Regions from separate parts of the Castellaniella sp. MT123 genome, predicted to be linked through region 2. Evidence: predicted binding sites of a transcription regulator. Region 2 holds the regulator's gene; each other region holds the start of a gene.

The links. Region 2 encodes HrcA, which represses chaperone genes, less so after heat shock. Its sites were predicted from a motif close to TTAGCACTCNNNNNNNNNGAGTGCTAA; they were not measured.
Positions count from the first base shown of each region.
Region 1: rpoH (RNA polymerase sigma factor RpoH) is a predicted target of HrcA. The motif match lies at 3,013-3,039, and genes of this name have one in related genera.
Region 3: ABCV34_RS10085 (co-chaperone GroES) is a predicted target of HrcA. The motif match lies at 4,460-4,486, and genes of this name have one in related genera.

Region 1 covers NZ_CP154879.1:2,796,785-2,807,196, reverse strand. Annotated here, with positions in the region: gene ABCV34_RS13220 (cation:proton antiporter) at 1-1,690, opposite strand, end outside; gene rpoH (RNA polymerase sigma factor RpoH) at 2,070-2,978, opposite strand; gene ABCV34_RS13210 (endonuclease/exonuclease/phosphatase family protein) at 3,101-3,955, opposite strand; gene aspS (aspartate--tRNA ligase) at 3,971-5,761, opposite strand; gene ABCV34_RS13200 (DUF502 domain-containing protein) at 5,758-6,378, opposite strand; gene ABCV34_RS13195 (FmdB family zinc ribbon protein) at 6,409-6,762, opposite strand; gene ABCV34_RS13190 (putative Na+/H+ antiporter) at 6,858-8,135, opposite strand; gene ABCV34_RS13185 (GMC family oxidoreductase N-terminal domain-containing protein) at 8,172-9,785, opposite strand; gene ubiA (4-hydroxybenzoate octaprenyltransferase) at 9,836-10,412, opposite strand, start outside.
Region 2 covers NZ_CP154879.1:1,594,918-1,605,329, reverse strand. Annotated here, with positions in the region: gene ABCV34_RS07465 (NAD kinase) at 1-497, opposite strand, end outside; gene hrcA (heat-inducible transcriptional repressor HrcA) at 617-1,630, shown strand; gene hemH (ferrochelatase) at 1,642-2,688, shown strand; gene grpE (nucleotide exchange factor GrpE) at 2,777-3,361, shown strand; gene dnaK (molecular chaperone DnaK) at 3,506-5,428, shown strand; gene dnaJ (molecular chaperone DnaJ) at 5,575-6,705, shown strand; gene ABCV34_RS07435 (pitrilysin family protein) at 6,772-9,519, opposite strand; gene ABCV34_RS07430 (CoA-acylating methylmalonate-semialdehyde dehydrogenase) at 9,680-10,412, opposite strand, start outside.
Region 3 covers NZ_CP154879.1:2,154,713-2,165,124, reverse strand. Annotated here, with positions in the region: gene ABCV34_RS10105 (GGDEF domain-containing protein) at 1-706, opposite strand, end outside; gene pyrF (orotidine-5'-phosphate decarboxylase) at 977-1,825, opposite strand; gene ABCV34_RS10095 (diacylglycerol kinase) at 1,887-2,276, opposite strand; gene groL (chaperonin GroEL) at 2,441-4,087, opposite strand; gene ABCV34_RS10085 (co-chaperone GroES) at 4,122-4,409, opposite strand; gene ABCV34_RS10080 (hypothetical protein) at 5,194-6,063, opposite strand; gene ABCV34_RS10075 (hypothetical protein) at 6,226-7,149, opposite strand; gene ABCV34_RS10070 (hypothetical protein) at 7,701-8,354, shown strand; gene ABCV34_RS10065 (dihydrofolate reductase family protein) at 8,993-9,661, shown strand; gene ABCV34_RS10060 (dihydrofolate reductase family protein) at 9,895-10,412, shown strand, end outside.

The DNA.
Region 1 (10,412 bases), 1.2 Mb from region 2:
GCCAGCCCGTCAGATGATGCAGGCGCAAGGCCAGCCGCAACCCGTGCGAATAGCGCAAATCCCCGTCGATGGCCGACTCGAAGCCGGCCAGACCGCCCGCGCGCACCGCGTCGCCTAGACGTTCGGAGCGGGCCAGCAGGGATTCCGCCGTGCGCCAGTCCACCATCTGCGCCTTGAGGGTCTCGAAGAACATTTCTTCCTCGCGCCCGGCCAGGATCCCCATGCCCACGGTGACCTTTTGATCCTGACTCAGCTGATGCACCTGCGCCGTGTCCATGCTGGTCTGGCTGGCATCGAATACGGCGCCCAAGCGGTCCAGTACTTCCTGGCCGATGTTTTCGTGGCGGGCGATCTCGTCGATCCGCAGGCGCAGGGCTTCCAGTTCGACGACCTGCGCCTGATCGCGCAGTGTGCGGTCCACGGGCGAGAGCTGATTCAATCCCAGGCGCGCGATCAGCGGCCGCAGGGTCAGGCCGTTGATGAACAGAGTCATCAGCACGAACCCGGTCGTCGCCACGGCGATGAACTGGCGCGCCTCGTGGGGAACCGCGGGCTGTTCCGTGACCGCCAGGGCCAGGGCCAGGGACACGGCGCCCCGCAAACCACCCAGCAGCATCACGGCTCGGTACGAGCGGCTGACCTGAGTGCTGAGCCGCAGCCGGCCAAGCAGCGGCAACAGGCCGTAGATGATGATCGCCCGGGCCGCCAGGGTGACGATGAAGACCACCAGGATGAGCAGGACTTCCATCCAGGTGATCTCGGCCATCATGCGCGGGATCAGCATGGCGGCAAACAGGAAGATCAGGGAATTGGCCCAGAATCCGAACTGCGCCCAGGCGCCTTCCAGTTGTTCGAACGTCGTGGGCGACATGCGGGTGCGGCCGTTGGAGCCCACCACCAGACCGGCGATCACGGTGGCCACCACCCCGGACACCCCCAGGTAGTGTTCGGCCGCGAAAAACGTCAGATAGGCCAGTGCCACGGTCAAAGTGACCTCGGCTGCCGGCCAGCCGCGCAGCCAGCGGAAAAGCGCGCTCGCCAGCCGCCCCATGGCCAGCCCCGCCAGCCCGCCGCCGATGAAACTGAACAGGAAGCTGCCGAGCACCTTGGTCACCGACGGGGTGCCACCGCTGAACAGCATGCTGAGCAGCACGGAATACAGCGCGATGGACGCCGCGTCATTGAACAACGACTCGCCTTCGACCAGCGTGGTCAGCCGCCGGGGCGCCCCAACCTCGCGGAAGATGCCAACCACAGCCACCGGATCCGTGGTGGCGACAATCGCCCCCAGCATCAGGCAGACGATCAACCCATAGGGGGAAATCGCCGCCAGCGAGAAACCGACCGCCACCGTGCAAACCACCACCGCCACGATGGCCATCACCAGGATCGGGCTGATGTCATCCAGCAGGCGCCGGATGTTCATCGCCAGCGCCGCCTCGAAGAGCAGCACCGGCAGGAACACGAACAGAAAGGTTTCGGACGAAATGTCGAAGTGCTGCAGGGAATCGAGAAAATCGGCCACGACCCCCGGCGCCCAGCCGTGGACGTGGATGATCACGCCCAGGACAAAGCCGACGATGGCCAGCAGCACGGAATACGGCAGGCGCAGCCGCCCTGCCAGCGGCGGCATGAAGGAAATCAGGGCCAGCAGCCCGGCCAGGCCAAAGACCAGGAAGCCTATTTTCATGATCGAAGCTAATCAGCAAAAAATGCGTCAGCCATTATGTTACAGGGCCGCCTGCCTTGTCTGAAAGCAGATATGAATGAGTCTTGCCGATGTCATCAGCACGCCGTCACCCTCGCAAACAATCCGGCTGTGACGCGGAAACGCGCCCAGTCCGGAGGCGCAAAAAAAAGGATGCCATGAAGGCATCCCGAGAACATCCGCTTCGATAGGGAGGGGAAGAGGAGAAGCTGAAGCGGACGACAGGACGACGCGGCCCAGGGGGCTGGACGTTCGCCCATGGAGAATTAGTCCGCCCGCCATCCGGAAAGTTCTGCCGCACACCCGACAAAAATGTAAAAAACAATTTCCTGACAAGGATTTACCCGGCAGCCGATACAGATCAGGCTGCCAGGAAATCGGCCTGGCGGTCGGCCAGCGCGGTTTTCAGTTTTTTCAGCGCGGCAGCCTCGATCTGGCGAACACGTTCGGCCGAAATACCGTATTCGGCGGCAAGTTCATGCAAGGTGGCGCCACCGTCGTCGGCCAGCCAGCGCGACTGCACGATGTGGCGGGAACGGTCATCCAGGGAATCCAGGGCATCGGCCAGCCCCTGGCTTTGCAGGGTATCCATGCCGCGACGCGCCAGGACCTGGCCCGGTTCCTGGCTATCGTCGGCCAGCCAGGCGATGGGCGCGAAACGGTCATCGTCGTCGGCGGCCGATGTCTCTAGTCCGCAATCCCCGCCTGACAGGCGAACTTCCATTTCGGCCACGTCTTCGGGGCGCACGTTAAGCTCGCGGGCGATCTCGGACACCTGGTCCGGGGCCAGCGTGTGACCGTCCGGGCGCATGCGCCGCAGATTGAAAAACAGTTTGCGCTGGGCCTTGGTCGTGGCGATTTTCACCAGCCGCCAGTTGCGCACCACGTATTCGTGGATTTCCGCCCGGATCCAGTGCACGGCAAAGGACACCAGCCGCACGCCCCGATCCGGGTCGAAACGGCGCACCGCCTTCATCAGACCGATGTTGCCTTCCTGGATCAGATCGGCGTGCGCCAGACCATAGCCCAGGTACTGGCGCGCCACCGAGACCACCAGGCGCAGATGGGACAGGATCAGATCCCGCGCGGCGTCCAGGTCGTTCTGGTCGCGCAGGCGGCGGCCCAGGTCGGATTCCTGGTCGGCCGTCAGAAGGGGCAGGCGATTGACCGCCCCGATGTAAGCGTCGATGGTGCCAAGCGCACCCGGGTTGGAAATGGCCTGCGCAAGCTGGGCCGGCGCCAACACCAGGGAAGACGAAGTGTGGCTCATGGTGGCAAAGTCCTTGGGTGGTTCGTGGATGATGTTAGCACTCTATGGGGCGGAGTGCTAATTTCCAGACAATGCAGTATTTGACCAGCGTCAAAGGCGAAAAGTTCCCCACCTGCCGATCATCAAGGCAGTTCGAGTTCAGCCACCAACGGCGCATGGTCGGACAATTTCTTCCAGGGGGCGCCATGCAGCACCCGTGCCCGGCGCACGGCAAACCCGCGCTGATAGATCCGGTCCAGGCGCAGCCACGGAAACATAGCCGGGAACGTGCGGGGCGGGGGCATCAGCCGCGCCGCCAGGCCACCGGCCGGCAGCGCCGGCAGCGGACGCAGGATCTGGCCCGGAAACCAGGGCATCCGCTGACGCAGCTGCGCCACCCGATGCCGCAGGCGATAGACCTCGTCCAGGCCCTGGGGCGCGGCGGCGAAGACTTCCACCAGCCCCAGCTGTTGGACGAACAGCGGCGCCAGGCGGTTGTTCCAGTCGTTGAAATCGCCCGCGATCAGCAGCGGTTCGGAATCCGGCACCAGCCGGCGGATACGATCCACCAGGGCATACACCTGACGGGAACGCCCCCCCGCCAGCAGCCCCAGGTGCACCACCAGGCAGTGCACATGCGCGTCCCCGACCTGCACGACCCCGTGCAGCAGGCCGCGCTGTTCCAGGCGATGATCGGAGATGTCCTGATTTTCGTAATACAGGATCGGATAGCGCGACAGCAGCGCATTACCGTGGTCGGTGGCCGCGCGCACCGCATTGCAGCCATAGGCTGCCTGCATGTGCAGGGCGGCCGCCAGAGATTCGTGCTGAGCATCCAGGCTGCTGTGCATCTGGTTGCGCCCCTGGACTTCCTGCAGGAACAGGAGATCGGGCCGCAGGCCATACAAGCCCAGCCGCAGATCGGCCAGCGATTCCCGCCCACCCGAAGCCGAGCGCCCCTTGTGGATGTTGTAGCTGACGATCCGCATGACTGGCATGGCAGCCCTCTGGTGTTATTTCGCCTCGGTCTGGCGCAGGCGGATATGCAGTTCGCGCAGCTGCTTTTCGTCCACCGGCGACGGCGCGTGCACCAGCAAATCCTGCGCACGCTGGGTTTTCGGGAAGGCGATCACGTCGCGAATGGATTCCGCGCCCGCCATCAGGGTCACCAGCCGGTCCAGACCGAATGCCAGGCCACCATGCGGCGGCGCGCCATATTGCAGCGCGTCCAGCAGGAAGCCGAATTTTTCGGCGGCTTCGTCCTCGTCGATTTTCAGGGCTTTGAAGACCTTGGTCTGCACATCGGCGCGGTGGATACGTTCCGAACCGCCGCCGATCTCCCAGCCGTTCATAACCATATCATAGGCCCGGGCCAGCGCGCTGCCGGGATCGGATTCCAGCAGATCTTCGTGGCCAGCCTTGGGGCAGGTGAAGGGGTGGTGCGCCGCCATGTAGCGGTCCTCGCCCTCGTCGTATTCGAACATCGGGAAATCGACCACCCACAGCGGCTGCCAGCCGGCCTCGAACAGGCCATTGTCGCGGCCGAATTCGCTGAGGCCGATTTTCACACGCAGCGCGCCGATGGCGTCATTGACGACCTTTGTGCGGTCGGCGCCAAAGAAGATCAGGTCGCCGTTGCACGCGCCAGTGCGTTCGATCAGGGCGCGCAGCGCATCGGCATGGATGTTCTTGACGATGGGCGACTGCAGGCCTTCGGGGATGGCGGCGGCGTCGTTGACCTTGATGTAGGCCAGGCCGCGCGCGCCGTAGATGCCCACGAACTGCGTGTAGGCGTCGATCTCGCTGCGCGGCATGCTGGCGCCGCCGGGCACGCGCAGGGCGACCACCCGGCAGGCCGGATCGTTGGCCGGGCCGGCGAAGACTTTGAAGTCCACCGCGCGCATCAGGTCGGCCACATCGGTGAATTCCAGTTTCACGCGCAGGTCGGGCTTGTCGGAACCATAGCGGCGCATGGCTTCGGCCCAGCTCATGACGGGGAATTCCGGCAGGGCCACGTCCAGCACCTGGCGATAGACCTCGCGCACCATGCCTTCGAAAATTTCGCGGATCTCGACTTCGTTCAGGAAGGAGGTCTCGCAATCGATCTGCGTGAATTCCGGCTGGCGGTCGGCGCGCAGGTCTTCGTCGCGAAAGCATTTCGTGATCTGATAGTAGCGATCGAACCCCGACACCATCAGCATCTGCTTGAACAACTGCGGCGACTGCGGCAAGGCGAAGAATTCACCCGGATTCACGCGGGACGGCACCAGGTAATCGCGCGCGCCCTCGGGCGTGCTGCGCGTCAGCATCGGCGTTTCGATGTCGATGAAACCCAGGGCATCCAGGTAATTGCGCGCCACCATCGACACCCGGTAGCGCATCATCAGGTTGCGCTGCATCTGCGGGCGGCGCAGGTCCAGCACGCGGTGCGTCAGGCGGGTGGTTTCGGACAGATTGTCGTCGTCGAGCTGGAACGGCGGCGTCAGGGACGCATTCAGGATCTCGATTTCGCGGCACAGGATCTCGATTTCGCCCGACGTCAGGTCGGGATTTCGCGTGCCTTCCGGGCGCCGCCGAACCAGACCGGTGATCCGCACACAATATTCGTTGCGGATGCGCTCGGCCGTGGCGAACGCCCCCTGATTGTCGGGATCCACCACCACCTGGGCCAGGCCCGCGCGGTCGCGCAGATCGATGAAGATCACACCGCCGTGGTCGCGGCGGCGATGGACCCAGCCGAACAGGGTGACGGTCTGGTCGAGGTGGGCTTTGGACACCTCGCCGGTATAGCAGGTACGGTTCAAGAATGGCTCCGAGAATGATGTGAAATCGATGGGGGCGGCACCACCACCCCCATGGAAATGATGTATTTCAGGGCGGTGTCGACGGACATGTCGAGCACCTGGACGTCGGCGCGCGGCATCATCAGGAAGAACCCCGACGTGGGATTGGGTGTCGTCGGCACGTAGACGCTGATGTGATCGCCCGCCAGCAGATCCGCGATCTCGAGACAGGGCGCCCCGGTCAGGAACCCGATGGTCCAGGAACCCTGGTGCGGATACTGCACCAGAATGGCCTGGCGAAAGGCCTGGCCGTTGGGGGAGAACACCGTGTCGCCGACCTGCTTGACCGAATTATAAATGGAGCGCACCAATGGGATGCGCCCCAGCAGGGCCTCCCAGCGCGACAGGATGGCGCGGCCGATGAAGTTGGCGAAGAACAGCCCCGTGAGCAGGATGATGCCCAGCACCAGCGCCAGTTCGAAGCCGGGAATGGCCACCCCGAACAAGGCTTCTGGCGAGAGGAACGACGGCACCAGGGAATCCAGGGTGCGCGCCAGCATCGTCAGCACCCAGATGGTGGTCACCAGGGGCAGCCAGATCAGCAGGCCGGTGATGAAGTAGCGCTTGAAGAATCGCATGGTTCCTGAGCGAAGTGTCGGCGAAAGGCGTCAGCCAGGCGTGGCGGCCGGCACGGGGCTGCCGGAGGACGCCGGGCCGGCTGCTGCCGCGCCCGATGCCCCGGCGGAAGAAGCACCGCCGGAGGCGGAACCCGCCCCATGGTCGGACGACGCTGCGGAGCCGGACGAGCCCAGCACCCCTTCGGAGTGCGAGCCGGACTTACCGCCCCGGAAATCGGTTTCGTACCAACCCGAGCCCTTCAGGCGGAAACCCGCCGCCGTCACCTGCTTTTCATAGGTGGACTGCCCGCAGGCCGGACACACGGTCAGGCGAGGGTCGGAGATTTTCTGCAGCACATCCTGCTGATGACCGCAATGGCTGCAACGATAGACGTAAATCGGCACAACAATGTCCTGGAAATCTGAACTGCCTGGATTTTAATCCTTTTAAAACAAAGTGCCCCCACGCCGCACGGCCCGCGACTGCCGGCGCGGCGTTTTCAGCTGAAAGAATTGGGCAGCAGGAACATGATGGCCGCCACCAGGGTCGGCACCGCCGCGGCCCCCAGCAGCTTCAGGGGCGAGATCGTGCCGTCGCCAAAACAGCCCTTGAGGATGGAGAACCCCGCCGGATTGGGTGCATTGGCGATGACCGTCAGGCCGCCCCCGGTCACGGCCCCGGCCACCAGCATGTAGCGCCACAGATCACCGGTACCTTCGACCAGGGAACCCAGATAGGTCAGCGCCGCATTGTCGGTGACCGCCGTCAGCGCGGTGGCGCCCAGGTACAGGACGAAGGGCGACAACCCGGCCAGCAGGCCTTGCAGCCACCACTGCTGCAGCCCGCCCAGGACCACCAGACCTGCCAGGAAGAACCCCACCATCAGGCCTTCGCGCAGCAGCAGGGGCGACTGGTGGGTCTTGTAGGCCTGTGCGTAGCCGATGAACAGCACCAGCAGCGCGAGGAAGATCTTGATGTGATGCGAGGCCAGCACGATCCCCAGCAGGAACAGGACATGGACGGCCATGACCATGAGCGGCACCGGCGCGCGGGCGTTGCTGTCATCAGGGCGCACGCCCAGGCTGCCATCGAGCAGGAAGGGCCGGCAGATCAGGGTCAGGATCAGGCCGTTGAACAGCACGGCGGCGGCAGCACGCCAGCCGAAATGCGTGGCCATGAAGGCGGTGTCCCAGCCGAAGGTCTGCGCGACCATCAGCACAGGCGGCGCCGCATAGGCCGTCAGCACGCCGCCGATGGACACGTTGACGAAAAGCACCCCGACCGTCAAATATTTGAAGCCGTCCTGGCCCGGGCGGCGGAAATAGGCCTGACGCAGCAGTAGCGCGGCCAGCGTCATGGCGGCGGGCTCTGTGATCAGCGACCCTGCCAGCGGTACCAGCGTCATGATGACAAAAAAGCGCGACAGTTCGCACGACACCGGCAGCACACGCGCCAGACCATCGACCACCAGGCGCACGAGTTCGATGATGGGACGGCTGGCGGCCACCACCATGATCACGAACACGAAGGCGGGCTCGGTGAAGTTGCGGGTATCCAGGTAGTCAACCGCGCCCTTCACCCCCAGCGTCAGGGCCATCCAGACGAACAGCACGCAGGCCCAGACGCCGAATACCGCCTCGACCTCGGAGAGCAGATGCCATAAGCCGGCATGGCGTCCGCCCCGATGCGCCAGACGCGCGAAAACCGGCACGGAGAACGTGTGAATGATGGCGATGGCAAACAACAAGCTGGCCACGACCTCGGTGTGACTGACCATATCCGAGTCCAAAAGCAGGGATGTGAAAAATACGATTCAGGCACGCTGCAAAATCAGGCGCGCGCCCTTTTCGGCGATCATGATGGTGGGGGAATTGGTGTTGCCCGAGGTGATCACGGGCATGATCGATGCATCGATCACCCGCAGGCTGTCGATCCCCCGGACGCGGAGTTCCGGGTCCACCACCGCCATGGGATCGGTGCCCATTTTACATGTCCCGACCGGATGGAAAATCGTGGTGCCGATATCGCCGGCTGCGGACTCGAGCGCTTCCTGGGTCCGCACCGCATCCCCGGGCAGGTATTCCTGAGGGTGATAGCGCGCCAGCGCGGGCTGGGCCATGATGCGCCGGGTCAGGCGCAGGGCATCGGCCGCGACGGCGCGGTCTTCGGGCGTCTGCAGATAATTGCACAGGATGTCGGGATGATCGGCCACGTTGGGCGAGGTGATGCGGACATAGCCCCGGCTGCCGGGTTGCAGATTGCACACCGATGCGGTCAGGGCGGGAAAGGTGTGCAGCGGGTCGCCGAATTTGTCCAGCGACAGGGGCTGGACGTGGTATTCCAGATTGGGGCGCGGGCGCGACGGATCCGACCGGGCGAACGCCCCCAGCTGCGAGGGCGCCATGGACAGCGGCCCGCGGCGCAGCAGCGCGTACTGCAGCCCCATCCAGGCCTTGCCCCACCAGGCATGGGTCAGCGTATTCAAGGTCAGCGCCCCCTGCAGGCGAAAGATCATGCGCAGCTGCAGGTGATCCTGCAGGTTTTCCCCCACCCCCGGCAGATCGTGCACCAGCGGGATGCCCAGATGGCGCAGCCGGTCGGCGGGGCCCACACCCGAGACCTGCAGCAGCTGAGGCGAACCGATGGCCCCGGCGGCCAGGATCAGTTCGCGGTGAGCCACGGCATGCCGGCGCAAGCCGTCCTGCACGAAGGCCACCCCGGTTGCGCGGCGCCCGGAAAATTCGATGCGCTCGACGCAGGCGCCGGTGATCACCCGCAGATTTTCGCGCCCCATGACGGGATGCAGGAAGGCCTTGGCGGCATTCCAGCGCACGCCGCGCCGCTGGTTGACCTCGAAGTAGTTGCAGCCGGCGTTGTCGCCCCGGTTGAAATCATCGGTGTGTTCGATGCCCGCCTGTGCCGCCGCGTCGCGAAAGGCATCCAGCACGTCCCAGCGCAGGCGCTGGGGCTCGACCCGCCAGGTGCCCGCGGCCCCATGGAATTCGCTGGCGCCGGCATGGTGGTCTTCGACATCGCGAAACAGCGGCAGCACGTCACGCCAGGCCCAGCCCGGGTTGCCGAGGGCTTCCCAGCCGTCGTAGTCGGCCGCCTGGCCGCGCAGATACAGCATGCCGTTGATGGACGACGACCCGCCCAGCACCCGCCCGCGCGGATAGCCCAGCGTGCGGTAGTTCAGACCCGGATCGGGCTGCGTGTGATAGCACCAGTCGGTGCGCGGATTGCCGATGCAGTACAGATAGCCCACGGGGATGTGGATCCAGCGCCAGTCGTCGGTGCCGCCGGCTTCCAGGAGCAGCACCCGGTGCGACTGCGACAAACGGTTGGCCAACAGGCAACCCGCCGAGCCCGCCCCCACAATGACATAATCGAATTCCAATGCGGTTTCGGTGGGCGCATTGCCGACCATCGCGTGTCTCCTGGGGCCTGTGCGGCCCGATCTTATTGTCTGGAATCAGTCTAGCCGTAAAGCGTTGTCCCGGCCAGCGCCGCCACGATCAGCAGCACACCCACCTGCATGTTCGAGCGGAACAGCCGCAGGCCGCGTTCCGGGTAACGTACGTCGAACAGCCGCACCTGCCAGACGAAATGCCCGGCGATGACGGCCATCACGACGTAATACGGCCAGCGCATGCCCATGCCCCATCCGGACACTGTCCACAGGACCGCCGTGGCGGCATACATGCCGCCGATCCAGGCCTTGCCCTGGTCGCCAAAGCGCATGGCCACGGACTTCAATCCCAGCATGCGGTCGTCGCGCATGTCGATGTAGGCGTAGATGGCGTCGTAGCCGATCTGCCACAGCACGGCCCCCACCCACATGGCCAGGCCATACCAGGGCAGGATGTCGCGCGTGTCCGTCCAGGCCATGAGCATGCCCCAGTTGAAGGCCATGCCCAGCACGGCCTGCGGCCAGTAGGTAAAGCGTTTGCACAAAGGATAGATGACCACCAGCGGCACCAGAACCAGCGCCAGCCAGCGGCTGTAGGCGTTGATCGCCAGCAGCAGCATGGCTGTGACCAGGATTTGCGCCAGC
Region 2 (10,412 bases):
CCATTGCACTCGACCCGTAGTTCGATCATGCCGCCGCGCCCGGCGCGGTTGATGATGACGTCGTTCAGGGCTAGCCCCGCGACCATTTCCTGGTCGCCGCGCATGACGCGGCCTTCGAGCAGCGTGCGTTCGTCCTGCACATAGGCGCCATTCAGGATGCCGGTGATGGCCTCGTCGGCGTTGCCCAACGGGATGTCGGTGATGAAGCCCAGGCGGCCGTGGTTGATGCCGATCAGGGGGACGTCGAAGGTCGCCAGCTGCCGGGCTGCCGCCAGCATGGTACCGTCGCCGCCCATGATGATGACCAGATCGGCGCGTGTCCCGATGTCTGCGTAGGAAGCCAGCTGGAAATCGTGCACGCCGCTGTTGCGGCCCGTCTCGGCTTCGACCAGGACGGCGCAGCCCGCCGCCTGCAGGACCGATCCCAGGCGCCGCAGGGGCGCATCCAGGCCGCTGTCCTGGTAGCGGCCGACCAGGGCCACGGTGTTGAAGTGCATGGAACCCAGTGCCTCGCGCAATTAATGGAATAATAAGGAGTACCCGATTATAGGGGGATGAAAGCACACCCGCCGGTGCCGGTGTGTCGTGGTTGTCCCGGACGATGGATGAACTGGACATGGATGATCGAGCCAAAGCATTGCTGAAAACGCTGGTGGAACGCTACATCGCGGACGGCCAGCCCGTAGGGTCGCGTACCTTGTCCAAGGTCTTCGACCTGTCGCCGGCAACGATCCGCAACGTCATGGCCGACCTGGAAGACCTGGGCCTGATTCACAGCCCGCATACGTCGGCGGGGCGCATCCCCACGCCGCGTGGTTACCGCATGTTCGTCGATAGCCTGCTGACCGTGCGGCCCTACGAACTCAGCCCCAACCTGCAGATCGCCGACTGCCTGCCGGCGGCCGAGCCGGGGCGGGCCGTGATGGCGGCGGCCTCGCTGCTGTCGAACCTGTCGCAGTTCGCCGGCGTGGTGCTCACGCCCAAGCGCACGCAGGTGTTTCGCCACATCGAATTCATCCGTCTGTCGGACAAGCGCGTGCTGCTGATCATCGTCACGCCCAACGGGGATGTGCAGAACCGCATCCTGTTCGTGCCACGTGAATACACCGAAATCGAACTCCTGGAAGCCTCGAATTTTTTCAACCGGCATTTCTCCGGCAAGTCCTTCCACGAGGTCCGTCTGTCGCTGGCGGACGAACTGGCCTCCCTGAAATCCGACATCACCCGGCTGATGCAGCAGGCGGTCGACGCCGGCATCGGGTCGCCGGACACGGTGGACGAGTCGGTCGTGATCTCGGGCGAGGGCAAGCTGCTGGAAGTCTCCGAAATGACGGCCGACATGGACCGCTTGCGCCGGCTGTTCGCCTTGTTCGAACAGAAGACCGATCTGCTGCACCTGCTGGACGTGTCCAGCCACGCGCAGGGCGTGCAGATCTACATCGGCGGCGATTCGCGCCTGGTGCCGCTGGAAGACGTGTCGGTAATCACGGCGCCTTATGGCGTCGACGGGCAGGTCATCGGCACGCTGGGTGTGATCGGTCCCAGCCGCATGGCCTACGAGCGGGTCATCCCCATCGTGGACATCACGGCGCGGATGTTGTCCAATGCGCTCGGCCAAGCAGCATTGTGATATTTGATTTCATGACACGTTTCATTTCCGACACACCGGATCCGCGCGCTCTGGATCCCGACGCCGCCGGGCCGGATCGCGGGCCGTTGGGCGTGCTGCTGGTCAACCTGGGTACGCCGGACGCCCCCACCCCGGCGGCTGTGCGCCGCTACCTGGCGGAATTCCTGTCCGATCCGCGCGTGGTAGAGCTGCCCTCCTGGTTGTGGCAGATCATTTTGCGCCTGTTCGTGCTCACCCGCAGACCGGCGGTGATCGCGCCGAAATACGCCGAAATCTGGCTGGAACGCGGCTCACCGCTGCTGGTGCATGGGCAGGACCTGGCCGAGGGCGTCGCGCAGACCTTGCGGGACCAGGGCTTGGACGTCCGGGTCGAACTGGCGATGCGCTACGGCCAGCCCGCCATCGCCGGCCGGCTGGATGCCCTGATGGCCGCCGGCTGCGGCCGCATCCTGGTGGCGCCCCTGTATCCGCAGTATGCCGCCAGCACCACGGCCACCGCCGTGGATGCGGTCAACGCCCATCTGGCGCATCTGCGCCATCAACCGACCCTGCGGGTTCTGGACCGCTTCCCTCAGGATTCCGCCTACATCGAGGCCTTGCATCAGTCCATCCGGACGCATTGGGAACAGGTTGGGCCCGCGGACCGCCTGCTGCTCAGTTTCCATGGCCTGCCGCAGTCCTGTGTGCAGCGCGGAGACCCGTATTTTCGCGACTGCATGCGGACGGCGGCCGCGCTGCGCACACGGTTGGGTGCTGACGGCCAGCGTCTGTACGTCAGTTTTCAGAGCCGCTTCGGTGCCGCGCCCTGGTTGCAGCCATATACGCAGGCAACGCTCGAAGCCTGGGGGCGCGAAGGCGTGGCCCGTGTCGACGTGCTCTGCCCCGGGTTTCTGGCGGACTGCCTAGAAACCCTGGAAGAGATCAATCTGGGCTGCCGCAGGGCTTTTCTGGCGGCGGGCGGGCGCGAATTCCACTACATCCCCTGTCTGAACGCGGATCCCGGTTGGGTGCGGGGATTCGCCGGCCTGATCGCCCGCAATCTGGCCGGGTGGACGTAGTCAGCCCTCGGATCGGGGTCTTGAAATCACCGTTTCACCCCCCCATATGACAAAACATTCGCATTCATCTGTTTTTGGAGAATTCACCATGTCGGCACCCCAGGAAGACTTGGACCCTAAAGCCGCGCCCGGCGCCGCGCCTCGGGGTTCGGCCGAAACCCCTGATGCCCCCGGCGCTGCATCCGCCGAGTCCGCGGCTGCTCAATCCGGCGAGGACCTCGCCGCGCTGCTGGCCGAGGCTCAGGCCAAGATCACCGAATATCACGACCAATTGCTGCGCGCCCACGCCGAAGTCGAAAACGTACGCCGCCGCGCCCAGGAAGACGTGGCCAAGGCCCGCAAGTTCGGCACCGAATCCTTCGCCGAAAGCCTGATTCCCGTGTGTGACAGCCTGGAAGCGGCGCTGGCTCAGGAAGGCCAGACGGCGGACGACTGGAAGCACGGCGTCGAAGCCACGTTGCGCCAGCTCAACACGGCGTTCGAACGAAACCAGATGCGGGAAATCGCACCACAGCCGGGCGAGACTTTCGATCCGCATCGTCATCAGGCAATTTCGACGGTACCTTCGGAACATGCCCAGGGCTTGGTTGCCCAGACCCTGCAAAAAGGCTATCTGATCGCGGACCGCGTGCTGCGTCCGGCGCTGGTGATGGTATCGGCCGGGCAGGGCTGAGTCCTCAGACGCCGCATGGCGCGGCCCGGTCGGCAGGCATCCGGAAAATTTCCGGCCTTGTCTTGAAATCGGGTCCGCCAGCCCCACATCAGAAACATTGGCGGGTCAGTCCCGCACCTCCCTCAAATATCGACAGGATCAAACATGAGCAAGATCATCGGGATCGACCTGGGTACGACCAACAGCTGTGTGGCTGTGCTGGACGGCGCCAAGGTCCAGATCATTGAAAACTCCGAAGGCGCCCGCACCACGCCGTCCATCGTGGCCTACATGCAGGACGGCGAGGTCCTGGTCGGCGCGCCGGCCAAACGCCAGGCGGTGACCAACCCCAAGAACACCATCTACGCCGTCAAGCGTCTGATCGGTCGCAAGTTCGACGAAAAGGCCGTGCAAAAGGACATCAATCTGATGCCCTACAAGATCCTCAAGGCCGACAACGGTGACGCCTGGGTCGAGGCGCAGGACAAGAATCTCGCCCCGCCGCAGGTGTCGGCCGACATCCTGCGCAAGATGAAAAAGACCGCCGAAGACTACCTGGGCGAGGAAGTCACCGAAGCCGTGATCACGGTGCCGGCCTACTTCAACGACAGCCAACGCCAAGCCACCAAGGACGCCGGCCGCATCGCGGGTCTGGAAGTCAAACGCATCATCAACGAACCGACCGCGGCCGCCCTGGCCTTCGGCCTGGACAAGTCCGAGCGCGGCGACCGCAAGATCGTGGTGTATGACCTGGGTGGCGGCACGTTCGACGTGTCCATCATCGAAATCGCCGACGTGGACGGTGAAAAGCAGTTCGAAGTCCTGTCCACCAACGGTGACACCTTCCTGGGCGGCGAAGACTTCGATCTGCGCATCATCAATTACATCATCGACGAATTCAAGAAGGAATCCGGCGTCGACCTGTCCAAGGACGTGCTGGCCATGCAGCGCCTGAAGGAAGCCGCCGAGAAGGCCAAGATCGAACTCTCCTCGACGCAGCAGACCGAAATCAACCTGCCGTACATCACGGCGGATCAGTCCGGTCCGAAGCACCTGAATCTGAAGATCACCCGCTCGAAGCTCGAGGCGCTGGTCGAAGACCTGATCGAACGCACGATCGAGCCCTGCCGCACCGCCATCAAGGACGCCGGCATCAAGGTCTCCGAGATCGACGACGTGATCCTGGTCGGCGGCATGACCCGTATGCCCAAGGTCCAGGAGAAGGTCAAGGAATTCTTCGGCCGTGATCCGCGCAAGGACGTGAACCCCGACGAGGCCGTGGCCGCCGGTGCCGCGATCCAGGGTTCCGTGCTGTCGGGCGACCGCAAGGACGTGCTGTTGCTGGACGTGACCCCGCTGTCCCTGGGCATCGAAACCATGGGCGGCGTGATGACCAAGATGATCAAGAAGAACACCACGATTCCGACGCGTTTCTCGCAGGTGTTCTCGACGGCCGATGACAATCAGCCGGCCGTGACGATCAAGGTCTTCCAGGGCGAGCGCGAAGTGGCCGCCGGCAACAAGGGGCTGGGCGAATTCAACCTGGAAGGTATCCCGCCCGCGCCGCGCGGCCTGCCGCAGATCGAGGTCACGTTCGACATCGACGCCAACGGCATCCTGCATGTGTCGGCCAAGGACAAGGGCACCGGCAAGGAAAACAAGATCACGATCAAGGCCAGCTCCGGGCTGACCGAGGACGAGATCGAGCGCATGGTGAAGGACGCCGAGGCCAATGCCGAGGAAGATCACCGCGTTGCCGAACTGGCACAATCGCGCAACCAGGCCGACGGTCTGGTCCATGCCACGCGCAAGTCCCTGACGGAATACGGCGACAAGCTCGAGGCGGCCGAAAAGGACGCCATCGAGTCGGCGATCAAGGACCTGGAAGAAGCCGTCAAGGGCGACGACAAGGCCGCCATCGACGCCAAGGTCGAAGCCCTGTCCACGGCATCGCAGAAGTTGGGCGAAAAGATGTATGCCGACATGCAGGCCAAGGCAGCTGCCGAAGGCGCCGCTGCGGCGGATGGCGCGAAGCCGGCCGACGACAATGTCGTCGATGCCGACTTCAAGGAAGTGAAGCGCGACTGATCGTGGATCCGCCTGTGTCCGGACTGGTCTCGTGCCGGTCCGGATCATGGCGGTTCACCCGCATGCAGATGCCCGGCCCTGGCGTTTTCGCCGGTCCGGGCTTGTGTCCTTCAATGAGCAGCGCATAGCGCAGGCAATCGACATCTATGGCAAAACGAGATTTTTACGAAATCCTGGGGGTCGCCAAGAACGCCTCGGATGACGACATCCGCAAGGCCTACCGCAAGCTGGCCATGAAATACCATCCGGACCGCAACCCGGACAGCAAGGAAGCGGAGGACAAGTTCAAAGAGGCGAAGGAAGCCTACGAGATGCTGTCCGACGCCGAAAAGCGCGCGGCCTATGACCGGTTCGGTCATGCGGGCGTGGATCCCAATGCAGCGGCCGGTGCCGGCATGGGCGGGGCGGGCGGTTTTGCTGATGCCTTTGGCGACATCTTTGGCGAGATCTTCGGTGGCGCGGGTGGCCGTCGGGGCGGTGGCGGGCCGCAGGTCTATCGCGGCGCCGATCTGAAGTACAACCTGGAAATCAGCCTGGAGCAGGCGGCCAGCGGCTTCGATACGGAAATCCGTATCCCCAGTTGGGAAACCTGCGACACCTGTCATGGTTCCGGGGCCAAGCCGGGCACCACTCCACATACCTGCCACACTTGCGGCGGCAGCGGCGCGGTGCGCATGCAGCAGGGCTTTTTCAGCGTGCAGCAGACCTGCCCGACCTGTCACGGCAGCGGCAAGGAAATTCCCAACCCTTGCGCGGAATGCGACGGGGTGGGCCGCATCCGCAAGAACAAGACCCTGCAGGTCAAGATCCCGGCGGGGATCGACGACGGCATGCGCATCCGGTCGTCCGGCAACGGTGAACCTGGCGTCAACGGTGGGCCTCCGGGCGACCTGTTCGTCGAAATCCGCATCAAGCCGCATGGCATCTTCCAGCGCGACGGCGAGGATCTGCACTGCGAACTGACCATCCCCTTCACCAAGGCGGCATTGGGCGGCACCCTGGAAGTGCCTACGCTCTCAGGGCGCGGCGAGATCACCATCCCCGAAGGCACCCAGACGGGCAAGACCTTCCGCCTGCGTGGCAAGGGCATCAAGGGGATCCGGTCCAGCTATCCCGGCGACCTGTACTGTCACGTCGCCGTGGAAACGCCGGTGCGTCTGAATGACGAACAGAAAGCCCTGCTGCGTCAGTTCGAGACATCCTTGACCAGCGGCGGCGACCGCCATTCGCCCAAAAGCGAGTCCTGGACGGACAAGGTGAAGAGCTTCTTTTCCTGAATCGTTCGCTGAACGGCTTTCTTGGAAGCCCCGCCTCCGGATGACCCGGTGGCGGGGCTTTTCCGTCTAATGTTTCGGATGCGAATCGGCCGCCACCGCGATGCTCAGGTCGTCGGGCTTGAGCAAGGTCCGCATGGCATCGTTCACCTGATCCGCCTTCAGTGCCTTCAGCTGGTCGATGATGTGCTGCTGCCAGGCGAAGCTACGCCCGGTTTCCAGGTAATCCAGCCAGCGGTCGGCCAGCCAGGTGTCGCTGGACCGGCCCAACTGCAGGTAATTCACCAGGGACGTCACGCCCTGATCGACATCCTGCTGTGTGAAGCCGGATTTCAGCGTGGCATCGAGGGTGGCGCGCATCGCCTGTTGCAGCGTCTGGGCGTTCTGCGATGCCATGGTGGCAAACAGCGTCCAGGCGCCGGACGGCTCGAAGGCCGATGCCCGTAGATTGCTGCCGACCCCATAGGACAGGCCCTGCTTGACGCGGATGCTTTGCCATAGGCGGGAATCCTCGGACCCTCCCAGCAGGTAATTGGCCAGCATCAGGGCGGGCCAGCGCGGGTCCGTATCCTGCAGTTTCAGCGGCAGGGTGGCCAGGTAGTTGGCGTTGGCCTTGCCTGGGGCTGGAATCTCGAAGGTCTTGGGCGCCACCGCATACCAGGGGTCAGGAATCCGGACGTAGGCTGGCGCCTGGTGCCAGCCTGACAGCGCGTCGCGCAGGGTGTCCTGGAGTGCTTTCGGGTCGAAGTCGCCGACCAGCGAAACCGTCATGCCGCCCGCGCCGTAGAAGCGGTCGTGGAATTTCAGCAGCTGATCCCGCGTCAGCGTTTTCGTCTGTGCCAGCATTTCCTGGGCTGTGGGCGTATAGCGGATGTCCTCCGGTTTCCAGGGCTGTCCGTGGCGTTGCAGCGCATTGCGCACCAGATACGACGGGCTGACGGCTTCGTTTTCGATGTTGGTAGTCAGACTGCGCTGGATCTCCGCCAGTTCCGTCGCGGGGAACGACGGGTGGCGTAGCAGGTGGAAGACCAGCTTCAGCAGTTCCGGCAGGTGTTCGCGGGAACTGCGCAGCGAGACGGTCAAGGTGTTGCCTTCGTCGTTGAAGGCCAGTTCGGAGTCCAGGGCATTGAGCCGATCCTCGATCTGCTGGCGCGACATATCGTCGGTGCCCCGTAGCAGCATCGCGGCGGTCATCGACGGCACCAGGCCGAGGCCTTTCATCTGCTCGACCGAGCCGAAGTGCAGGCGCAGGAAACCATGCACCTGGTCGCCCGGGGTCGCCTTGGGCAGCAATGCCATCGACACGGTCCCGTTGGGCAGCGTCAGGGCGCTGCGCTGCGTGGTGGCGTCGATCGCCTGGGGATCGGTATCGAAGGTCGCCACGGTGGGGCGGGTCGTCCCGGTCTTCAGTTGCTCGATCCAGGGCTTCAGGTCCGCGGCGGGGGCGGCCGGTGCATACTTTGGATCGGGGGTCGGCAGGTACAGGCCGCTGGTGCGGTTGCTGGGCAGCAGCCAGGTTTTCAATTCCGTACGGATCGAATCGAGCGTCAGGGCGCGCACACGCAATGGTTCGATGAACAACAGCCGCCAGTCGCCTCTGGATACCGCGTTGGACAGGGCGTCGGCCAGGCTGGCGGGCTGGTTGTAGATCTGTTTCCACTGGTTCAGCCAGGCGGTCCGGTTGCGGTCCAGGGCGGTCTGATCCAGCTGATCGATCCCGCCGGATTCCAGGGTCTGTTCCAGTATCTTCAGGGCTGCCTGAGGGTCGGCATCCGGCTGCAGCTGGGCGCCAAACACCGCGTAACCGGGCTGCTGCATGGCCCGCGCAAAGCCGAAGACGCTGCTGGCCTGGCCACTTTTTACCAAAGACTGATAGAGTGGTCCGGCCGGCGTATCCGCCAGCATGTCGGTGCCCATCGACAGCGCCGTGAAGACGTCGCTGGTCGCTTCCGGGAAGTGATACTGCGCGATCGCGATCGGGCTGCCGCCGATGCGGCGCAGGGTGGTGGCGCGCGCGCCTTGCTGGACCGGCTCGACCGTGTATTCCGGTGGCAGCACGCGGGTCGGCCTGACCATGGGGCCAAAGTCCTGGGCGATCCACTGCAGCACCTGTTGCGTGTCGAAGCGGCCCGTCACGATCAGGACGGCATTGTCCGGCTGATAGTAGCGGTGGTAGAACGCCTGCAGCTGCGCCACGTCGACGTGTTCCACGTCGGATCGCGCGCCGATGACACTGCGGCCATAGGGATGCCAGACATAGGCGGCGGCGTCGGTCTGCTGCAGCAGCATGCTGAATGGGCTGTTTTCGCCACGCTCCATTTCATTGCGCACCACGGGCATTTCCGCATCCAGATCGGCGCGGCTGATGCGGGAATTCAGCATGGCATCGGCCTGCCAGGACAGATACCAGCGCAAGGTGTCCGGGTTGCTGGAGAACGTGGCGTAGTAGTTGGTCAGGTCGGTCGAAGTGGATCCGTTGGCGGCCAGGCCGCGCCGGGAAAATTCGGCCAACGCGTCGGGGTGTTTCGGGCTGCCGCGGAACAGCAGGTGTTCCAGCAGGTGCGCCATGCCGGTCTCGCCGGCGCCCTCGTTGCGTGAGCCGACCTTGTAGCTCATGTTCACGGTCGTCTGGGCGCGGGAATCATCAGGGGCGAGCAGCACCTGCAGGCCGTTGGCCAGGTGGTATTCCGCGATGCCTTCGATCATGACCACCGGCGTGATGCCGGGGGGTGTCTTGGCCTGTGCAAGGCAAGGCGTAGCGATCGCCAGGGGCAGGAACAGTACCAGCAGGGAAAGGAAGGATTTCAGTCGTTTCATGTAGAGTCGCAGCCCGTGGGTAAAGGGTCATCGCCCATAACAGTACTGCAAATAGGGTGGCGTCTGGCGGAACGACGGATTTGTTGATCCCCCCTGGGAGCGGGATGGTAGCGCGGACTCCGCTGCATGGGGCGCTGCAGCGGCTCCTACAGCATGCCGATCAGCCGTGTGTCGGGAAGGCGAATTCCGTCCCCTTGACCTCGCTGTCCGGCCAGCGCTGCATCACGGATTTCTGGCGGGTATAGAACCGCACGCCTTCCTCGCCATAGACGTTCATGTCGCCGAACAGGCTGTTCTTCCAGCCGCCAAAACCGTGCCAGGCCATCGGCACGGGGATGGGCACGTTGATGCCGACCATGCCGACCTGGATGCGGCGGGCGAATTCCCGGGCGGCGTGGCCGTCCCGCGTGAAGCAGGCGACGCCGTTGCCGAAACTGTGTTCATTGATGATGCGGATGGCCGAGTCGATGTCGGGCGCGCGCACGCAGGACAGCACCGGGCCGAAGATTTCTTCCCGATAGATCCGCATCGACGGCGTGACGTGGTCGAACAGGCAGCCGCCGACGAAGAAGCCTTCCTCGTGTCCGGGAACCGTGAGGCCACGCCCGTCGAGAACAAGCTGAGCGCCTTCGCTGACGCCGATGTCCAGGTAGTTGTGGATACGCTGCAGGGCATCCCGGGTAATCACGGGACCCATCTCGGCCTCGGCATCCATGCCGTGGGAAATCTTCAAGTTTCGGGTGCGTTCGGCCAGCAAGGGCATGATGCGGTCGGCGGCGTCGCCCACCAGGACGGCGACCGACACCGCCATGCAGCGCTCGCCCGCAGCGCCGTAGGCGGAGCCGATCAGGGCGTTGACGGCCTGATCCAGATCGGCGTCGGGCATGATCACC
Region 3 (10,412 bases), 560 kb from region 2:
TCAGCTGCAGCCCCATTTGCAGCGAGATCTGAGACCAGATCGATGCCTGGCCGGGCGGCATGAGGCCCCAGTGCAGGGTGTCGGACACTATCAAACTGAGCGTGGTCGCCAGCGTCAACCACGCGGTAGTCTGTTGATGGTAGGAATATGCGCAGAACAGCAGCGCCGGTATCGGGAAAGCGATCATGCTTGGTCCACCGAGCAGCACCGCCAGAGCAACCGCTACGGCCAGCGAGACCAGGGGCCAGGGGAGACGCTTGAAGTGCAAGTGCCTGAGCAGATGCCGCCGAGGGTGGCGGCGCTCGCCCGATTGCCTGGCGGTCGGTGAGAACAGCAATAGGCAGGCGGGCAGGATCGCACTATAGCCGAGCCATTGCCGCAGCAGCGCCTCGATGACGGTGGGAAGGTATGCGTTTTGCCAGAAACCGGCTGTCAGGCCGGCTAGCGTGGTGCATGCGGATGCTGCCATGCCGGCAGCCAGGATCTTGATGATGGCATGATGGGTGCGCAGCGAGCCCAGTCGCCAGACTCGCCCCAGCAGGTACCAGGCGACCCACACTCCAAACACGTCGACCGCCACATTCAATAGTACGGCCTGTCCCGTGTCGTACCAGTGGCTGTATGCCAGCAGGGCGCCGACCAGCACCATGGCCCAGGACATGATCTGTTGAGGTGCGGCGACGCACAACAGCAGGCACACCAGCATGGCATTCGCGGGCCGGAAGCCGATCGGCCCCAGGGCGGATCGGAATACGAGACTAAAGTGAATCAGTAGAAAGGCAAGTACAGCGACCGGGATGAACCGCCCTAACCGTCGCGTACCGGACAGGCTACGGAAGATGGCTCGATACATGATGCACCGATTCTACTGAACAATCTTGTCTAGATAGCGATCGGTTGCGTGCTCGGGCGGCGTGTCATGCCATGGGCCATGTCACCCTCTGCTAATTATGCGAATAGGACATGAACTTTGGGATTAAAACGACACATCGCCGGTTCGCGCCGGGTTGCTCAGGGCCTGGCGAATTGCGCTGCGCGTCGCGCGGGCCGTCTTGGCGGCCGCCTCGACCCAATTGTCGCCCTGGCTGGCGTACAGGATGGCGCGGGACGAATTGATCATCATGCCGGTGCCGGCGGCGGTCCGCCCCGCCTGAACGGTCGCCTGGATGTCGCCTCCCTGGACCCCGATGCCGGGGATCAGCAGCGGCATGTTGCCCACCCGGCGTCGCACTTGGGCGATCTCTTCGGGGAAAGTCGCCCCCACCACCAGGGCGCATTGCTCATTGGTGTTCCAGACGCGCGCCACCTGGTCGGCCACGTGCAGGTACAGGGGGGTGCCATTGGCCAGGCGCATGTCCTGCAGATCGGCGCCACCCGCGTTCGAGGTGCGGCACAGGATGATGACCCCGCGGTCGCCGTAGTCGATGTAGGGCTGGATCGAGTCGCGGCCCATGTAGGGGTTCACCGTGACCGCGTCGGCGCCATAGCGCTCGAAGGCTTCGCGGGCATACTGCTGGGCGGTGGAACCGATATCGCCCCGCTTCGCATCCAGCACGATGGGCAGGTGCGGATGATGTTCGCGGATATGTTTGCACAGGTCCTGCAGCTGCTCTTCCGCGCTCAGGGCGGCGAAATAGGCGATTTGTGGCTTGAAGCCGCAGACATAAGGGGCCGTGGCGTCGGCAATGCGCCGGCAGAACTCGAACACGGCATCCGAGCGTCCGGCCAGTTCGGCCGGGAAACGGCGCGGATCGGGGTCGAGCCCGACCATCAGCAAGGATTCCTGGCTGGCCCAGGCGCAGTTCAATTTTTCGGTGAAGTTCATGGGGCAGTCGCGAAAAGGTTCTGGCAGGATTGTAGAGCAGGCGATTGGCCGGATCGTGCCGTCAGCCCGGCCACCAGCGGGGCACCAGCACGGTCGCCCACGCGGCCCCCGCCAGCAGCAGGGCCAGCAGCACGGCGGCGCTGCCGATGTCCTTGGCCCGGCCCAGCATCGGGTGATGGTCGGTGCTGATGGCATCGGCCAGCGCCTCGATGGCGGAATTGATCAGCTCGACGATCAGCACCAGGACCGGCATGCTCGCCAGCAGCAGCCGTTCGCCGGCCGTATTGCCCAGCCATAGGCCCAGCGGGATCAGGATGATCGTCAGCAGGACTTCCTGGCGGAAGGCGACCTCGTGGCGCCAGGCGGCGCCCAGCCCCTGCAGCGAATAGCCGAAGGCGCGGATGATGCGGATCAGGCCGCCAGTGTTTTTGTAGGGGGAAGGCTGGGTCATGGAACGCCGGGGCGGTGTATTCCGGCATTGTAATGGGTGGACGGAGCGATGCGCATGTCCAGGATGCAAAAACCCCGCTGCGGCGGACCACAGCGGGGTTCTGGATCGGGGCCGTTCCCGGACGGCGCCTGAAGCGCCCGTCCGGGAACCGGGAAGGCAGGAGCTTAGAAGCCGCCCATGCCGCCCATGCCACCCATACCGCCCATGTCGGGCATGGCGGGGGCCGGCTTGTCTTCGACGATCTCGGCCACGGCGGCTTCGGTCGTCAGCAGCAGGCTGGCCACGGAAGCGGCGTTCTGCAGCGCGGTGCGGGTGACCTTGGTCGGGTCGATGACGCCTTGCTCGACCAGATCGCCGTATTCGCCGGTGGCGGCGTTGTAGCCGAAGTTGCCTTCGCCCTTTTCAACCGCATTGACGATCACGCTGGCTTCGTCGCCGGCATTGCTGACGATGGTGCGCAGCGGCGATTCGATGGCGCGCAGAACCAGCTTGATGCCGGCATTCTGGTCGGCGTTGTCGCCCTTGACCTTGGCCACGGCGGCCTTGGCGCGGATCAGCGCGACACCGCCGCCGGGGACGATGCCTTCCTCGACGGCTGCGCGCGTGGCGTGCAGGGCGTCTTCGACGCGGGCCTTCTTTTCCTTCATTTCGATTTCGGTCGCGGCACCGACGCGGATGACGGCAACACCGCCAGCCAGCTTGGCCACGCGTTCCTGCAGCTTTTCACGGTCGTAGTCGGACGTGGCTTCCTCGATCTGCGTGCGGATTTGCTTGACGCGCGCTTCGATGTTCTTGGCGTCGCCGTGACCATCGATGATCGTGGTGTTTTCCTTGGCCACTTCGATGCGCTTGGCTTGGCCCAGCAGTTCCAGGGTCGCCTTTTCCAGCGACAGGCCGGTTTCTTCGGAGATCACCGTGCCGCCCGTCAGGATGGCGATGTCTTCCAGCATGGCCTTGCGACGATCGCCAAAGCCCGGGGCCTTGACGGCGGTGGTCTTCAGGATGCCGCGGATGTTGTTGACGACCAGGGTGGCCAGGGCTTCGCCTTCGACGTCTTCAGCCACGATCAGCAGCGGACGGCTGGACTTGGCAACCTGTTCCAGGACCGGCAGCAGGTCGCGGATGTTGCTGATCTTCTTGTCGAAAATCAGGACGAACGGGTCTTCCAGGACGGCGACCTGCTTGTCCGGGTTGTTGATGAAGTAGGGCGACAGGTAGCCGCGGTCGAATTGCATGCCTTCGACGACGTCCAGTTCGTTTTCCAGCGACTTCCCGTCTTCGACGGTGATCACGCCTTCCTTGCCGACTTTGTCCATCGCGTTGGCGATGATTTCGCCGACGGAGGTGTCGCTATTGGCCGAGATCGAACCGACCTGGGCAATGGCCTTGCTGGTGGTGCAGGGCTTGGACAGGGCATGCAGTTCCGCGACGGCGGCAACCACGGCCTTGTCGATGCCGCGCTTCAGGTCCATGGGGCTGATGCCGGCGGCCACGAACTTCAGGCCTTCCTCGACGATCGCCTGGGCCAGCACGGTGGCGGTGGTGGTGCCGTCACCGGCGTTGTCGGAGGTCTTGGAAGCGACTTCCTTCACCAGTTGCGCGCCGATGTTCTCGAACTTGTCCTTCAGTTCGATTTCCTTGGCCACGGACACGCCGTCCTTGGTCACGGTGGGGGCGCCGAACGAGCGATCCAGCACCACGTTGCGGCCCTTGGGGCCCATGGTGGTCTTGACGGCATTGGCCAGGATGTTGACGCCACGGACGATGCGGGTGCGCGCATCGTCACCGAAATAAACTTGCTTTGCAGCCATGTTGAAATTCCTTGGGGTTGAACGGTGAGGTGGCTTACTGGATCACGGCGAAGATTTCTTCTTCGCGGATGACGAGCACTTCTTCGCCATCGACCTTGACCGACTGGCCGGCGTACTTGCCGAACAGGACCTTGTCGCCGACCTTGACGTCGACAGCGATGAGCTTGCCGTCCTCGGTCTTCTTGCCGGGACCGACGGCCAGGACTTCGCCCTGATCGGGTTTTTCAGCGGCGCTTTCGGGGATGACGATACCCGAGGCGGTGGTGCGCTCGTTGTCCAGACGCTTGACGATCACACGATCGTGCAAAGGACGCAGTGCCATGGAGGAACTCCTGTACGTAGAAATTGAGAAATGCGGGGGCAAGGCGGGTGTTAGCACTCAACCCCATCGAGTGCTAATTATAGGGATGATTTCCCCCTTTTCAAGGGGAGCGCGAAGGAAGTTACATTTGGCGTGATGTTCTGACAGCTGTCGAATTTCACTCAACTTTGAATTTATTTCACTCAAGTCTGAACTGTGCCCCAGGAGAGCCATGCTGCTGACGGCTCCAGGGCCGTGAAGGTGCCGCGCCTCCGGCTGTTCTCCTGGGTCAGCGGTGCTCCTGGACGGTCACGGCGGGGGAGGGGCCGGCTCACAAAATTCAGAGTTCAGTGAAATTTCTCCCGCAAAATTCAGACTTGAGTAACACAGCAGTTCAGAGGTGGATGGTCTGATTTCTGTAAGCCATTGATTTTATTGTTAGGACTATTCAGAGATGAATGAACTTCGACAACAGCTGTTGTCGAATTTCACTCAACTTTGAATTTATTTCACTCAAGTCTGAACTGCCCCTCACAGCTAGACTCAAGGATGGTGCGGCTTGCAGGCTGATTCTGGGATGTAACGCGCTAACGTCAAATGCAGGGTTTCAACCTGATAGTTGCGTTTTCGCGTTGTTCGTGGGAGCCCCACCGATGTGCCACACCCATGTTTTTCTCCTTCATGGGTACGGGTGGATTTCCGGTCGCTTGCTTGCGGCCCCTCGCGACGGCACTCATCTGCGCATTGAATGTGTGCCGCATGTAGATCCAGCGCGCGACAGGTTATCCGTCAACGGCCTGCGCGCTCATGACCTGTTGGCGGAAGCCGGCGCCGGCTTCCCGAGACGAAACATGAAATTGATAAACGAACACGCCTGGTCAAGCACCAACAGCGCATCGCTGACTGAAACGGTGGGGGGCGTGCTGCCTCCATGTCCGACGCCAGACGTCCGGTTGCGCCAGATGTAAAACTGTTCCATCGCATTGATGAAATTCGCATCGGCCAGTTGCCCGGCCTTCAGCTCTTTCACCGCATCATGTAGTGTCGCCGGCTCTTTCCGATTGTTTGCTACGAACCATCGCTTCACGAAAGCCTCCAGCGCATTAATGGCACTCGCCGCAGCGCGCGCAGCATTGACGCTGCTCGGGTCGACCAAATCCGCGCGCGCACTGTTCAGTGCCTTCGCGATATCGGCGTGTGGCGCCAGCGCCGCGACTGTCGCTTCCACTGTGGGTGCGACACCCTCGTAGTAGATCTCAACATACGGCTCCTCCACCGCATGCAAGTCGGGTACCACATAGCCGAGCCGATGCGCCTCGAACATTGCGTTGATCGCCTTTCGCCCGAGCCTACGCACCAGAATCTCGACGATGCTTATCACCTCGTGCCACGCGGCCGTAAGCAAGAAATCTTGAAGGTGCTCGTGCCGATAGAACTCGTAGATCTGATCCACGTCGAAGCACATGATCGCCGGAGCTTGGTTCACATGCGTGGTGATCTCGCGATAGATCACATACTCACGCACGAAAGCCCCCTCTTCCCCATCGTTCACGGCTAGATGCTGAATTTGCCGCATCAATTCCATCCGAAAGGCGGGAGGCAGGTAGTCATACTGGAGCGCGCCCACGGCAACGTCGAGGCCGTGTCGTCGGGAGAAACTCTGCTGCATCGTCATTGTTTACGTGCCGGTATAGGCGGTTGGGTAGTTAAGTTAATCATTGTTCCGGACAGGCTGGCCCCTCGTGCTGGCTAACCGATGCGACGAGCTGGGCACGCGGTGGGGAGGATAGGAGGCCTCTTGGCTCGTAGACGATCCAAGAGGCCTCCTATCCTTCGCTTAGCTTCCAAACGCGGCGCCGACCAGGTCTGCCACTGCCTCTAAATATGGCTTGCTGGTGAGTTTCGAGCTGGACGCATCGATGGTGATGACTTCCCCGAAGGCTTCTGCAGCAGAAATCCCAGTAGCGGGCGTGATCGCATAGAGCGTGAAAACACCAAACAAGTCGATGGCGGTGACTATGCCGAGGCCCTTCAGATGAGCGCAGGTTATTGCGTGCTCGGAGGTTTTAGTCGAATGGGCAACGAACGCAGGCGGCAAAGGTCTAAACGCGGCGCCTTGAATCTTGACCAGAGCGAGAGCCGCATCGTCTTCGGCCATCATTGCAGCGCGAAGTTGTGTTCCACTTGGGCCAGTGATTGCCTCATCCCCGAAAATCCTAACGGTCGTGAGATAGGCAATTTTGAACAGTTGACGGCGGATCATTGCCATATTTCCGGCCAGTTGCATGTGCAGCTTGGGTCCTTGCGTACTTATGGGCATGCCAAGTTCGACTGGGATTCCTTTTTTTGCATAATTAGCTGCTATCTGGGTGGCCATTTGCATAGCTACATCACCAAAGCCGCGCACGCCAATTACTCGGCCCTGACTATCTGTGTCCACTGGCTGCTGGAATTTCAGATCGATGCCATCCGTAGAAAATACGGCTTTAATACCCTCGCCGCTACCCGTCACTGTGCCGGCGACTGACGCTTTGACGTTGCCCGACCTGGAGATGACTCCCTGCGTCATAGCCAGAAATCGAACCAGAGGATCGTTGACAGTTGGCTCGTCCACCAAATCGTTCATACGGCCGTTTTCGACAGTCAATGCACGAACCGTAAAATTGGCTGGGGCTCCCAAGGCCACTGGAAGTATGTGTTCGTCGTTAGTTTCAGCGGATTCAAGCGGCACCTGCGCATAGGGGCATAGCGTTTGAGGCATTGTTGTTCCGATCTGGGATAGGTTGGATGTGGGCACTGGGGGATAGAAAGTCTGCTTTTGCGGCCTTTTCCTGGTTCCTCGAAGAGCTGCATATGCGCCCTCAGAGAGTACCGTTTATTATTGCATTTCGCAAAACGTTGTTTAAGCTTGTCTGCTATCCCTGGACGCTTCCAGGCAGGTAGCCCATGCCGTAACTGTCGAAGTTCAAGCGGGCTGGAATTAGCTCCCCAGAGTTATCAATGATTTAGCAGATTTTTGTCATCAAGATTGGTACTGCCTTTTCATGTCTAACTTGGGTTTCCCCATGGGGAATTTCGTTTAACTTGGAATTTTCCTAAGGGAAGCTGTACCGCGCACCGCCGATGGCTAGCGGTGCCCCGCCAAACGTCAGATTTCGGCTAGAAGCAGTCGTAGACAAATGACTGCTTTGCGGTGTGTCAGTTTGGTCAAATGATTGATTCTACAGCCCGTGAATCCATAGGGTTGAACGCGCGGCCATCACTCCTTCTAAGCACATGAGTATCACCCTATAACACGTCGGACTTCATCGAATGCTTCCATACCTTGTCGCTGCTATGTCAATTCTCGTGGTTATGCTCTCACTGTACAAAGAGCAGAAAATTTCACCAAATGATTTATCCACTGTTCTTGCAGTCAGCCTACATCATGTCGGCCAAGCGGTGCTTGTAGTTCTTGCATTCTTGGCTGCAATGGATTCGACGAGTTCTTCCCAAAAGTCCCAGATAGCTCGACTCGATGCCGAAGCAGCGGTCGCAGCTGCTCGTCATTCCACTGTGATCCTCGACAAGTACGTACTTGAGTTGTTACCTTCCGCGACAGTACTGAAGAATTACAGGAACTATCAGCAAGCCGTCCAAAAAATGCCGCCGGAAGTTGCTGAGCGATTCGACTGGGATCGTGTCGTATCAGCGAAGCAGAAGGAGAGTCTTGTTGGGGCAAGGCAGGCATTCGCCGAGTTAAAGCGTATCGCCCGGGAAGTACTGAATGAAAGCGTTCTGTATGGAACGAGATATCCTGAGGCAATGACCACGTGGGCAAATCGAACCTTAGAAGTAGATGCGGATACTCTACCTGAATTGCTCTCAGGAGCACCTGCGGGACAGGCTTATGCGATGTTAGTTGGCGAGGCTACCGGCGTTCCCTGGAAAAAATATCAAGATGCGGCGGCGCGGCTGTCGCAGTAAATTTAAACGCTCGTTCGAGCGAACAACCCTCAGTTAGCCTGCGCCCACCGTTTAATTCAATGTTGATCGGCTCAGCGTCCAGTGGTGATCGACAACGGCTCCAGGGCCGTGAAGGTGCCGCGCCTCCGGCTGTTCTCCGGGGCCAGCGGTGCTTCTGGACGGCCATGAAGGGGGGAGGGGCCGGCTCACAAAATTCAGAGTTGAATGAAATTTCCCCCGCAAAATTCAGACTTGAGTGACACGGCAGTTCAGAGGTGGATGGTCTGATTTCCGTAAGCCATTGATTTTATTGTTAGGACTATTCAGAGATGAATGAACTTCGACAGCTGTCGTGTCGAACGACACTGAGTTTGGAACTCCGAAAAGCACCTAAAGCAAGTGCTGATGCGGGCTGTCAGTCAAAAATGGGACTGAGGTAGGCTTCAAGAAAACCTTGTTTTGGTGGTTTTCTGGGCTTGAATGCCCTTTTCGGGGCAGACAAGCCATGCTGGCTGGTTTCGGCCAGAATCGGACATCCGCCCAACTGGCATTCTCAAGCCAACGACGGCCGTTTTGCGGAGTTCGGGCACCGCGCTGGGGCAGAAGCAAGTGCGTAGAATTGTGGGGTGCTCGATCCTCTCAACCCACGGAGTCGCCCCATGAGAAAGCTCATCGCATCCACCTTCGTCTCGCTCGACGGCGTTATGCAGGCGCCGGGCGGTCCAGAGGAAGACCCCTCCGGCAGTTTCGTCTTCGGCGGCTGGACGTTCAGCTATTGGGACGAGATCATGGGCCGCTCCATGAACGGCTTCGACGCTAAGGACCGTGAGCTCGTACTCGGTCGCAGGACCTATGAGATCTTCGAGGCGCACTGGCCGTACCAGCCAGTCGACGACCCGATTGCGCGGACCTTCAATGCGACCAGGAAGTACGTCGCCTCGCGCACGCTGGAGAAGCTGTATTGGAACAACGCAACGCTCCTGCGCGGCGACGTTATCTCGGCGGTCGCGGCGCTCAAGGCAGAGCCAGGACAAGACCTGCAGATCATCGGCAGCGGCAACCTGATCCAGACGTTGCAGGGCGCATCGCTGATCGACGAGTACAACGTGTGGACCTTCCCCGTCGTGCTCGGGTGCGGTAAGCGGCTGTTCGAAGCTGGCGCGAAGCCCGCTGCGCTGCGCCTTGTCGCTTCGCAAACCTCGACTACCGGCGTTGTGATGAGCACCTATGTGCCAGCCGGCGACGTCCCGCTCGGATCGTTTGCGCAGACCAAGCCGAGCGCGAAGGAAGTGGAAAGGCGCGCGAAACTGGTACGCGGGGCGGACTGAGGCGGTTCCCCACGAATTCCTCGACTCTATCCGCACTCCATCTTCATTTCCGTGAGCCGGGCATTTGCCTTAGCCGCATAAACTGAGCAGGAAGTACTGGGTCATTACAGGGACCGAATCGCCCCGGGTTACCTTGCATTGAGAGTCTTACAGCGGGGTTCGCCGGTTCGCGCCAAAACAGGGAGTCTGCCTGCGACCAGTAGGAATCTGGACGCAGGCTACAAGGAGATGTGATGTCCGAACTAAAGGTAAAAGGCTTCACCATATCGCTCGATGGCTTTGGAGCAGGCATGAACCAGAGCCTGGAAAATCCAATGGGTGAGCGCGCGCAGACGCTGCATCAATGGTTCTTCGGCACTCGCACGTTCCAACGCATGATGGGAGACGAAAGCAAAGGCGTAGCTGGTCCAGACGAAGATTTTGCTGCCCGCGGCTTTGTGAACGTCGGCGCCTGGATTCTGGGCCGGAACATGTTCGGCCCAATCCGTGGACCATGGTTGGACGACGAGTGGAAAGGCTGGTGGGGAGAGGAGCCTCCGTATCATGTCCCCGTGTTCGTGTTAACCCATCATCCCCGCGCGCCGCTGGAGATGAAAGGTGGCACTACCTTTTATTTTGTCACCGACGGCATTGAGTCCGCTTACGCTCAAGCCCGCCGAGAAGCAAACGGCAGGGATGTGCGTCTAGGGGGTGGCGTGGCGACTATTCGCGAGTATTTGCGCGCTGGCTTGATCGACGAGATGCACCTGGC